Regions from separate parts of the Enterobacter sp. TMH.L2 genome, predicted to be linked through region 3. Evidence: predicted binding sites of a transcription regulator. Region 3 holds the regulator's gene; each other region holds the start of a gene.

Region 1 (3,137 bases), 1.3 Mb from region 3:
TCATCAGCTTGCCGAACAGCATACGGCCCTTCTCGCCCCCGGAAAGGACTTTGGCTGGCTTCTTGATGTCGTCCTGGCTGAACAGTAGACGACCCAGGATGCTGCGCACCGCCTGTTCGTCGTCGCCTTCCTGCTTCCACTGACTCATCCAGTCAAAGACGGTCAGATCGTTTTCGAACTCGTATTCGTGATCCTGGGCGTAGTAGCCAATCTGAGCATTTTCAGACCACTTCACGCTGCCGTTTTCCGGGGTCAGCTCGCCGACCAGGGTTTTCAGCATGGTAGATTTACCCACGCCGTTGGCACCCAAAATGGCAATCTTCTCGCCCACTTCCAGCAGCAGGTTGAAGTTTTTAAACAGCGGGCCGTTCTCAAACCCTTTGGTCACGGCTTCAACTTCAAGGGCGTTACGGAACAGTTTCTTATCCTGCTCGAAGCGGATGAACGGGTTCTGACGGCTGGACGCCTTCACTTCATCCAGCTTGATTTTATCAATCTGACGGGCACGGGAGGTGGCCTGGCGAGATTTGGAGGCGTTGGCGCTAAAGCGGCTAACGAAGGATTGCAGGTCTGCAATCTGCGCTTTCTTCTTCGCGTTGTCCGCCAGCAGGCGCTCGCGAGCCTGAGTTGCCGCCGTCATGTACTCGTCGTAGTTGCCAGGGTAAACGCGCAGCTCGCCGTAGTCCAGGTCAGCCATATGGGTGCAGACCATATTCAGGAAGTGACGGTCGTGCGAGATAATGATCATGGTGCTGTCGCGTTCGTTCAGCGTCTGCTCCAGCCAACGGATGGTGTCGATGTCCAGGTTGTTCGTTGGTTCGTCGAGCAGCAGGATGTCCGGGTTAGAGAACAGCGCCTGCGCCAGCAGCACGCGCAGCTTCCAGCCTGGAGCGACTTCGCTCATCGAGCCGTAGTGCTGCTCCAGCGGAATGCCCACGCCAAGCAGCAATTCACCGGCACGCGCTTCTGCGGTGTAGCCGTCCATCTCGCCGTATTTCACTTCGAGGTCGGCAACTTTGTAACCGTCTTCTTCGCTCATCTCAGGCAGGGCATAAATGCGGTCGCGTTCCTGCTTCACTTCCCACAGCTCGCCGTGGCCCATGATAACGGTGTCGAGTACGGTGAATTTTTCGAAGGCGAACTGATCCTGACGCAGCTTACCGATACGCTCGTTTGGGTCGAGAGAAACGTTGCCAAGCGTTGGCTCTAAGTCCCCGCCGAGGATTTTCATGAACGTGGATTTGCCGCTTCCGTTCGCGCCAATCAGGCCGTAACGGTTGCCGCCGCCAAATTTAACGGAGATATTTTCGAACAGCGGTTTGCTGCCAAACTGCATGGTAACGTTGCTGGATACAAGCACTGGTATGTCCTGGAGAAATAAGTTGTCGAGATTTTGGAATGTGATTTCGGCCACATTATGCCATAACTATGATAAAGGGTCGCCCCGCATCTTCACCGTACAATAGTTAATCAGTGTGAAAAAATTGTGATTTCATCCACATCTGATTTCCCAGATGAATGTAATGCACATATAATGCGCGGCTGAATCGTCCATGAACACTCACTAGCTGGCCCGTCTGGCATAACACTCGCATAACATGAATATGAAATTACGCTCGCTTTTACTGGCTTTTGTGGCTGTCGCGTCTTTCTCTGCTTCCGCCGTGACTTATCCGTTACCGACTAACGGCAGCCGCCTGGTTGGTGAAAACCAGGTTATCACTATTCCTGAAGGCAGCACCGCGCCGCTGGAAGAGTATGCCGCACAGTACCAGATGGGTCTGTCTAACATGCTGGAAGCTAACCCAGGCATTGACCCGTACCTGCCAAAAGCCGGCACCATCCTGAACATCCCTCAGCAGCTGATCCTGCCTGACACCGTGCATGAAGGGATTGTGATCAACAGTGCCGAAATGCGCCTCTACTATTACCCGAAAGGCACCAACACGGTGATCGTGCTGCCAATCGGTATCGGCCAGCTGGGGAAAGATACCCCGATCAACTGGACCACCAAGGTAGAGCGTAAGAAAAATGGCCCAACCTGGACCCCGACGGCGAAAATGCACGCGGAATACGCCGCAGCCGGTACGCCGCTGCCAGCCGTTGTTCCCGCTGGCCCGGACAACCCAATGGGCCTGTACGCGCTGTACATCGGTAACCTGTATGCGATTCACGGCACCAACGCCAACTTCGGTATCGGTCTGCGCGTAAGCCACGGCTGCGTGCGTCTGCGTAACGAAGACATCAAGTTCCTGTTCGACAACGTGCCGGTTGGCACCCGCGTTCAATTCATTGATGAGCCGGTAAAAGCCACCACCGAGCCAGACGGCAGCCGCTACATCGAAGTTCACAACCCGCTTTCCACCACCGAAGCGCAGTTCAACTCCGATGAAATCGTGCCGATTAAACTGACCAGCAGCGTTCAGCAGGTGACCGCTCAGTCCGACGTTGACACCACCGTTGTTGACCAGGCGATTCAGAACCGTTCCGGGATGCCGGTTCGTCTGAACTAAGTCCAGCAGTTTGCAAAATAGCGGCCTCCGGGCCGCTTTTTTATTGCCCGAAATCCGCCCGACAACCTTCACGCAGGGAATGTTTGTTATGCTGATAATTCATGATGTGATGGATAGCACAATTTTGAGTTTAATTGTATGATGAATGCGTTTCTTAAAGGGTAACCTCCATGCGCAACTCGTTCACGATAATCTGGCAGTATCTTCGCGCTTTTGTCTTAATTTACCTGTGTTTATACGCCGGTATTTTTGTCGCCTCTTTACTGCCTATCGTCATTCCCGGCAGCATTATCGGCATGCTGATTTTGTTTGTGCTGCTGTCGCTGCAGATCCTGCCGGCGAAGTGGGTAAAACCCAGCTGCCATTTGCTGATTCGCTATATGGCCCTTCTGTTCGTCCCCATTGGCGTGGGCGTGATGCAGTATTACGACGTGCTGAAAGCCCAGTTTGGTCCGGTGGTGGTGTCCTGTTTGATCAGCACGCTGGTGGTGCTGGTTATCGTGAGCTGGAGCTCACATCTGGTACACGGTGAAAGAAAAGTGATTGGTGAAGGCGAGGCAGAGAAAAAATGATGCACTTTATATGGTGGTCTTTACCGTTAACGCTGGTGGTGTTTTTTGCCGC
Region 2 (3,137 bases), 190 kb from region 3:
CTGGCGTTGACGACAATCTGCGCCCCGTACTGACCCAGCCCGGTAGCCATCAGGTACCCGAGCCCCTGCGCAGAGCCGGTAATCAGGATGTTCTTGCCTTTCAGTGAAAAAAGATCGTTCATTGCCTTAATCCTTATTAACAGGCCTCAGAAAACCAGCTGGACTTTCGCGGCCTGGGTTTTATCCCCGGCAAAGATCAGCGCCTGCTCCAGGTCGGTAAAGGCATACTCTGCGCTCAGCAACGGCAGCGGGTTAATCACCTTGTTAGCCAGCCAGGAAACGGCCGTATTGAACTCCGTGGTGAAGCGGAAAGAGCCTTTCAGCGAAATCTCTTTGGCGATGAGCATCATCATGGGGAATTCCGGCACTGCGCCGCCCATTCCCACCTGCACCATGGTGCCTTTGGCGCGGGTCACTTCCAGGCAGGTGGTTACTGAAGAAGGGTGGCCGGAGGCTTCAAAGCTGATATCGAAGTAGCCTTTTTCCTCTTTCCAGCCGTCCAGGCTATCGTGCAGCGGGTTCACCAGCGTGTCGGCGCCCATCTGCGCGGCCAGCGAAAGCGAGCGCGGGCTGACATCGGCGCAGACAATTTCTGCCGCTCCCAGCGTTTTTACCGCGCTGGCGATCAGGCAGCCAATCGGCCCTACGCCGGAGATAAACACGCGCTTGCCCTGCAGATCTCCCGCCTCGTGCGCGGCGTGGATGGCCACCGCCAGCGGCTCGGCAAACACCATCACTTTTTCATCCGCTTCAGCGGGATAGGGAACGCACTGCGCGCAGTCGACGGTTTTAAAGCGGGTAAAGCCGCCGTCAACGTGTGGGAAGTACATTGCGCTGCCGAAGAAGCGCATGGTTGTGCATTGATTTTCTTCCTGGCTAAGGCAATATTTACAATGGCCACAAGGTTTGGATGGATTAATAGCGACCGTCTGCCCTTCATGTAATTCAGGAGAATCGGTATGCACTACCGTGCCAATAACTTCATGGCCTAAAATCATTGGGGCTTTTACGGCAAAGTTGCCGACCCTCCCTTCCTGATAATAATGCAAATCGGACCCGCAAATGCCTCCCCGGGAAATCTTCAGCAACGTCCCTTTATTATTCCACTCAATTTCCTGATGGCTAACGGAAACGGTTTGCTTGCCTGAGATCACACAGGATTCAGTGTTAATTTTCATCAATGCCTCAATAGTCAGCGGGTAAAACTCAGCGCTATTTAAAGGCTTTTACCTGCCCATAATTGTGATGAAAATCACACTTAAAGGCTGTTACAGAAGGATGTTACGCATAACGTGACGCACCTTTTAGTTCTTAGCGGTTGGCGCCAGGGATGGGGCGATGTAATGCGGAAAATAAAAAAATAGCTTCTGAGAATTCTGATAAATAAATAAAAAACATCAAAAACCTTTAAAAGAAAAATACATGAACGTTCTGCAAATCAAATATTAGCCATCATGAAAAGTATGAATTATTTATTTACAAAGTAGAGTAATATTTTTAATTACCCATGAGAATGAAAGAGATAACCCGGCACTCATCGGCCGGGAATCTGTCAATCACCTTGAATAGGCTCTGCCACAAAAGAGAGCCTGAATAATTAGCTTAGCTGCAAGAGAATACCCGAGCCGTCGGCCTCAACTCGCAGGGCATCGTAATTTTCCGCGCCGGTATAACGAGAGAGCTCCCCGGTGTGGTGAGCGTTGGTGCCGGAAATGACAAAGATTTTTGCGCCTGCCGCTTCACCGGCTTGTACACCCGCAGGGCATCCTCAAACACCAGGCAGTCGGCCGCGTTTACGCCCAATTTTTCCGCCGCCAGCAGGTAGCCCTCCGGGGCGGGTTTACCGAGACGGACGTCTTCCGCCGCAATAATGACTTTGGGTTCAGGCAAACCGGCGGCCTGAATGCGGCGCAGCGCCAGCGCTTTTGGGGCGGAGGTAAAAATGGCCCAGCGATCCATCGGCAGCGCCTGCAAAAACTCTCGCGCGCCGCCGATGGCTTCCACGCCATCCACATCGGCGATTTCAGCTTCGGTAATCCGCTGTGCTTCGGCTTCGGCATCCACGCCCGGTAGATTCTGGCGGGCAATCGTCTCCACCGCGCGCACGCCGTGAATGGTGGGCAGGAAAGCGACCGGATCGATGCCGTGACGCACGGCCCACTCACCCCAGATGCGTTCTGCCACGCGAATGGAGGTCAGAATGGTGCCGTCCATATCAAAGAAGAAGGCCGAAAAGCGCTGGCCGTTAAAAAGTATATCGCCCGTTTGTGCTGTCAATGACGTGCTCTCCACAGGAGTCTGATGGTCTGCGGAGCATCATACATGGGCGTTATTTATTGTTCACCTGGGCAACCACCTTCTCCCTAAAAGGGAGAAGGGAAATACAGATCAATGATTCAACCTGTAAAGCTTACTGACAGGTCCTCTGTATAGATGTCGCCACTGTTCTGATAATCACCACAAATTACATCGGCGGCGTCAGCCCGTTAACCCCTGCAGAAATCCCGCGCGCGACGGCCTGGCCTTTGTCATCTTTGGTGGCAAACAGCACCACTTTCACGCCCGGCTTGAGCACGGATTTGTCGGCGGGGCTGATCAGCACCACCGGCACGTCGTCCGGCACCTGCACGGTTTTCTGCTGGCCGTGGAATTTCACCGTCATCGTGCGCCCGTGGCTGTTTACCAGCGTGCCGACCGTGCCGTTGGTCATGGTGTTCACCTGGCCGTTGGCGGACTCAAACGGATTAAACCCTTCCCCGGAACCGCGCAGGCTCGGGGCAAAAACGTGTACCTCCAGCGCCTTCAGCGTGCCGTCCGCCTGCGGCACGGCGGCGGTGCCGATAAAGCTATCGGGCTTGATATCGCTCATCTTCGCTTCGCTCACGCCGTTGATTCGGGTGTTGTCCGTCAGGCCAACGGAGAGTTTTTCGCCCTGCCGGGTGGTGATTTGCAGCGACGAATCATTGACTGCATCAATGGTGCCGCGCACCGGGGTGATGACATTGTCCGCCGCAGCAGCGCCAGCGCTCAGCAGAAGGAGGCTTAGGGCCGGGATAAACAAACGAGGCTTGATCATGCTTTCTCCAGGATTCAGGTCAGGGTAAGGACTGCTCTGGATCAAGCGTAACCGCCAAATG
Region 3 (3,137 bases):
AAATGGACATGGCTATCCGCAAAGCACGCGATGCTGGCCGCCATATTAGTTACTTTGGGCCAGACGCCAACGACTTCGGGTTACTGGAACGAACCTTTATCGAATACGGCCAGACCGGCAAAGGGCAAGCGCGTAAATACCTGCATACCTACGATGAAGCGGTGCCGTGGAACCAGGTGCCGGGTACTTTTACGCCCTGGCAGCCGCTCCCGGAGCCCACTGACGTCCTGTTTTACGAAGGCCTGCACGGCGGTGTAGTCACCCCTCAACATAACGTCGCCGACTGCGTCGATTTACTGGTAGGCGTGGTGCCCATCGTTAACCTGGAATGGATTCAGAAACTGGTGCGCGATACCAGCGAACGCGGCCATTCACGGGAAGCGGTGATGGATTCCGTAGTGCGCTCCATGGACGATTACATCAACTTCATTACGCCGCAGTTCTCACGTACCCATATCAACTTCCAGCGCGTTCCGACGGTAGACACCTCTAACCCGTTTGCCGCGCGAGCCATTCCGTCGCTGGACGAAAGCTTCGTGGTCATTCACTTCCGTGGGCTGGACGACATCGACTTCCCTTATCTGCTGGCAATGTTGCAGGGGTCGTTTATCTCCCACATCAATACATTGGTGGTACCGGGCGGGAAAATGGGGCTGGCGATGGAGCTGATCATGGCCCCGCTGGTGCAGCGGCTGGCAGAAGGCAGGAAAATTGCCTGATGGCGTAAGGGCGGTCTGTATACCGCCCTTTTCTACTTAGGTTTCAATAATTTCGTAGCTGTGGCTAATCTCTGCGGCTTTCTCCAGCATCAACGTCACCGAGCAATATTTCTCTGCGGTCAGCTCAACGGCGCGGGCAACCGCACTTTCTTTCAGCTCTTTCCCGGTCACAACAAAATGCAAATGAATGCGGGTGAACAGACGAGGTGCTTCTTCACGACGTTCGGAAGTCAGTTTCACCTCACAATCCGTCACATCATGGCGGCCTTTTTGCAGAATCGACACCACGTCAATTGAGCTACAACCGCCCGCGGCCATCAGCAGCATTTCCATCGGGCTTGGCGCTTTATCCCCGGAGTCCCCGTCCATCAGAATTTGGTGGCCAGAAGCGGATTCGCCGAGGAAGGTCATGCCTTCCACCCATTTAACACGTGCCTGCATTTTACCTACTCCCGTAATAAAAATTTCTTTCAGATTACGCGTCTACGTGAAAACTGGCAACGTAAGGCGATCCAGGTCATGCTGAAACGAGACAATACAAGACACTAACCAAAAGCTATGCTAAAACAATCCGGATGCTGCTGCGATACAGAGACGTTTATGCCGTAAGCAGAGGAAACGACTAATTACAGGCCGCAGGGTTAACCTGCCCGCCAGCTCCCAGGGCTTGGGAAAATTTCACGATTGCAACGCCAGACAAGAGGTTCCGCGTCTTGTCTTTGGTAGCCAGTTTATAACAGAGGATAACCGCGCATGGTGCTTGGCAAACCGCAAACAGACCCGACTCTCGAATGGTTCTTGTCTCATTGCCACATTCATAAGTATCCGTCGAAGAGCACGCTGATTCACCAGGGTGAAAAGGCGGAGACGCTGTACTACATCGTCAAAGGCTCCGTAGCTGTTCTGATTAAAGATGAAGAAGGCAAGGAGATGATCCTTTCTTATCTGAATCAGGGTGATTTCATTGGTGAATTAGGTTTGTTCGAAGAAGGCCAGGAGCGTAGCGCCTGGGTTCGCGCCAAGTCAGCCTGTGAAGTAGCTGAAATTTCCTATAAAAAATTCCGTCAGCTGATTCAGGTCAACCCGGACATCCTGATGCGTCTTTCTTCCCAGATGGCGCGCCGCCTGCAGGTAACTTCTGAGAAAGTTGGCAACCTCGCCTTCCTCGACGTGACCGGCCGCATTGCTCAGACGCTGCTGAACCTGGCTAAACAGCCGGATGCCATGACCCACCCGGACGGGATGCAAATCAAAATCACCCGCCAGGAAATCGGTCAGATCGTGGGCTGCTCCCGCGAAACCGTTGGCCGTATTCTGAAAATGCTGGAAGATCAGAACCTCATTTCCGCCCACGGTAAAACGATTGTCGTTTACGGCACCCGTTAATTAGCCCTTATAAAGGCGTGTCGCTTCGGTAACACGCCTTTTTTGTCTCTACAATTCAGGCTATGTGGAAGAGATTAATTTACCACCCAGAAGTTAACTACGCGCTGCGGCAAACGCTGGTGCTGTGTCTTCCCGTGGCTGTCGGCCTGCTGCTTGGCAGCCTGCAAAACGGCCTTCTCTTCTCGTTAGTTCCCGCCTGCTGCAACATTGCCGGGCTGGACACGCCGCACAAGCGCTTCTTCAAACGATTGATCATCGGCGGCAGTCTGTTCGCTCTCAGCAGCCTTATCCTGCAGCTTCTGCTGCTTTACACCCACATCCCGCTGCCGGCGATATTGATCGTCATGGCTCTGCTGCTCGGTGTGACGGCAGAAATCAGCTCACTTCACGCCCGCCTGCTGCCCGCATCGCTGATCGCCGCTATTTTTACGCTCAGCATGGCCGGGAATATGCCGATCTGGAAGCCCATGGTGCTCTATATCTTCGGCACCATCTGGTACGGCGCCTTCAACTGGTTCTGGTTCCGGCTATGGCGTGAACAACCGCTCAGGGAGTCGCTCAGCCTGCTGTACCGCCAGTTGGCAGATTACTGCGAAGCAAAGTACAGCCTGCTGACCCAGCATACCGACCCGGAAAAAGCGCTGCCGCCGCTGCTGGCCCGCCAGCAAAAAGCCGTCGACCTGATCACTACCTGCTACCAGCAGCTGCATATGCTATCGGCCAACCAGCAAAACGGCTACAAGCGTCTGTTACGCGCTTTCCAGGTTGCGCTGGATCTGCAGGAACACATTTCGGTTAGCCTGCATCAGCCTGAAGAGGTGCAAAAACTGGTCGAGCAAAGCCATGCGGAAGCCGTGATCCGCTGGAATGCTCAAACCATCGCCGCGCGCCTGCGCGTGCTGGCAGACGATATTCTTTACCACCGCTATCCAACGCGCTTTACCATGGATAAGCAGATCGACGCCCTGGAAAAAATCGCCCGCCAGAATCCGGACAATCCAGTGGGGCAGTTCTGCCATTACCACTTCAGCC

The links. The regulator CRP, encoded in region 3, controls carbon source genes, mostly activating them, when cyclic AMP is high. The targets are predictions, from matches to a motif close to ATGTGANNNNNNTCACAT.
Region 1: ACREYP_RS07280 (ABC-F family ATPase) is a predicted target of CRP. The motif match lies at 1,399-1,416, and genes of this name have one in related genera.
Region 2: idnD (L-idonate 5-dehydrogenase) is a predicted target of CRP. The motif match lies at 1,241-1,258, and genes of this name have one in related genera.

The regions. Positions count from the first base shown of each region.
Region 1 covers NZ_CP193791.1:1,517,929-1,521,065, reverse strand. The annotation lists gene ACREYP_RS07280 (ABC-F family ATPase) at 1-1,360, opposite strand, end outside; gene ldtB (L,D-transpeptidase) at 1,599-2,513, shown strand; gene ACREYP_RS07270 (CidA/LrgA family protein) at 2,684-3,085, shown strand; gene ACREYP_RS07265 (CidB/LrgB family autolysis modulator) at 3,082-3,137, shown strand, end outside.
Region 2 covers NZ_CP193791.1:38,736-41,872, reverse strand. The annotation lists gene idnO (gluconate 5-dehydrogenase) at 1-122, opposite strand, end outside; gene idnD (L-idonate 5-dehydrogenase) at 147-1,178, opposite strand; gene ACREYP_RS00180 (HAD family hydrolase) at 1,603-2,277, opposite strand; gene ACREYP_RS00175 (hypothetical protein) at 2,465-3,076, opposite strand.
Region 3 covers NZ_CP193791.1:227,612-230,748, reverse strand. The annotation lists gene ACREYP_RS01050 (phosphoribulokinase) at 1-719, shown strand, start outside; gene ACREYP_RS01045 (OsmC family protein) at 756-1,160, opposite strand; gene crp (cAMP-activated global transcriptional regulator CRP) at 1,473-2,105, shown strand; gene ACREYP_RS01035 (YccS/YhfK family putative transporter) at 2,168-3,137, shown strand, end outside.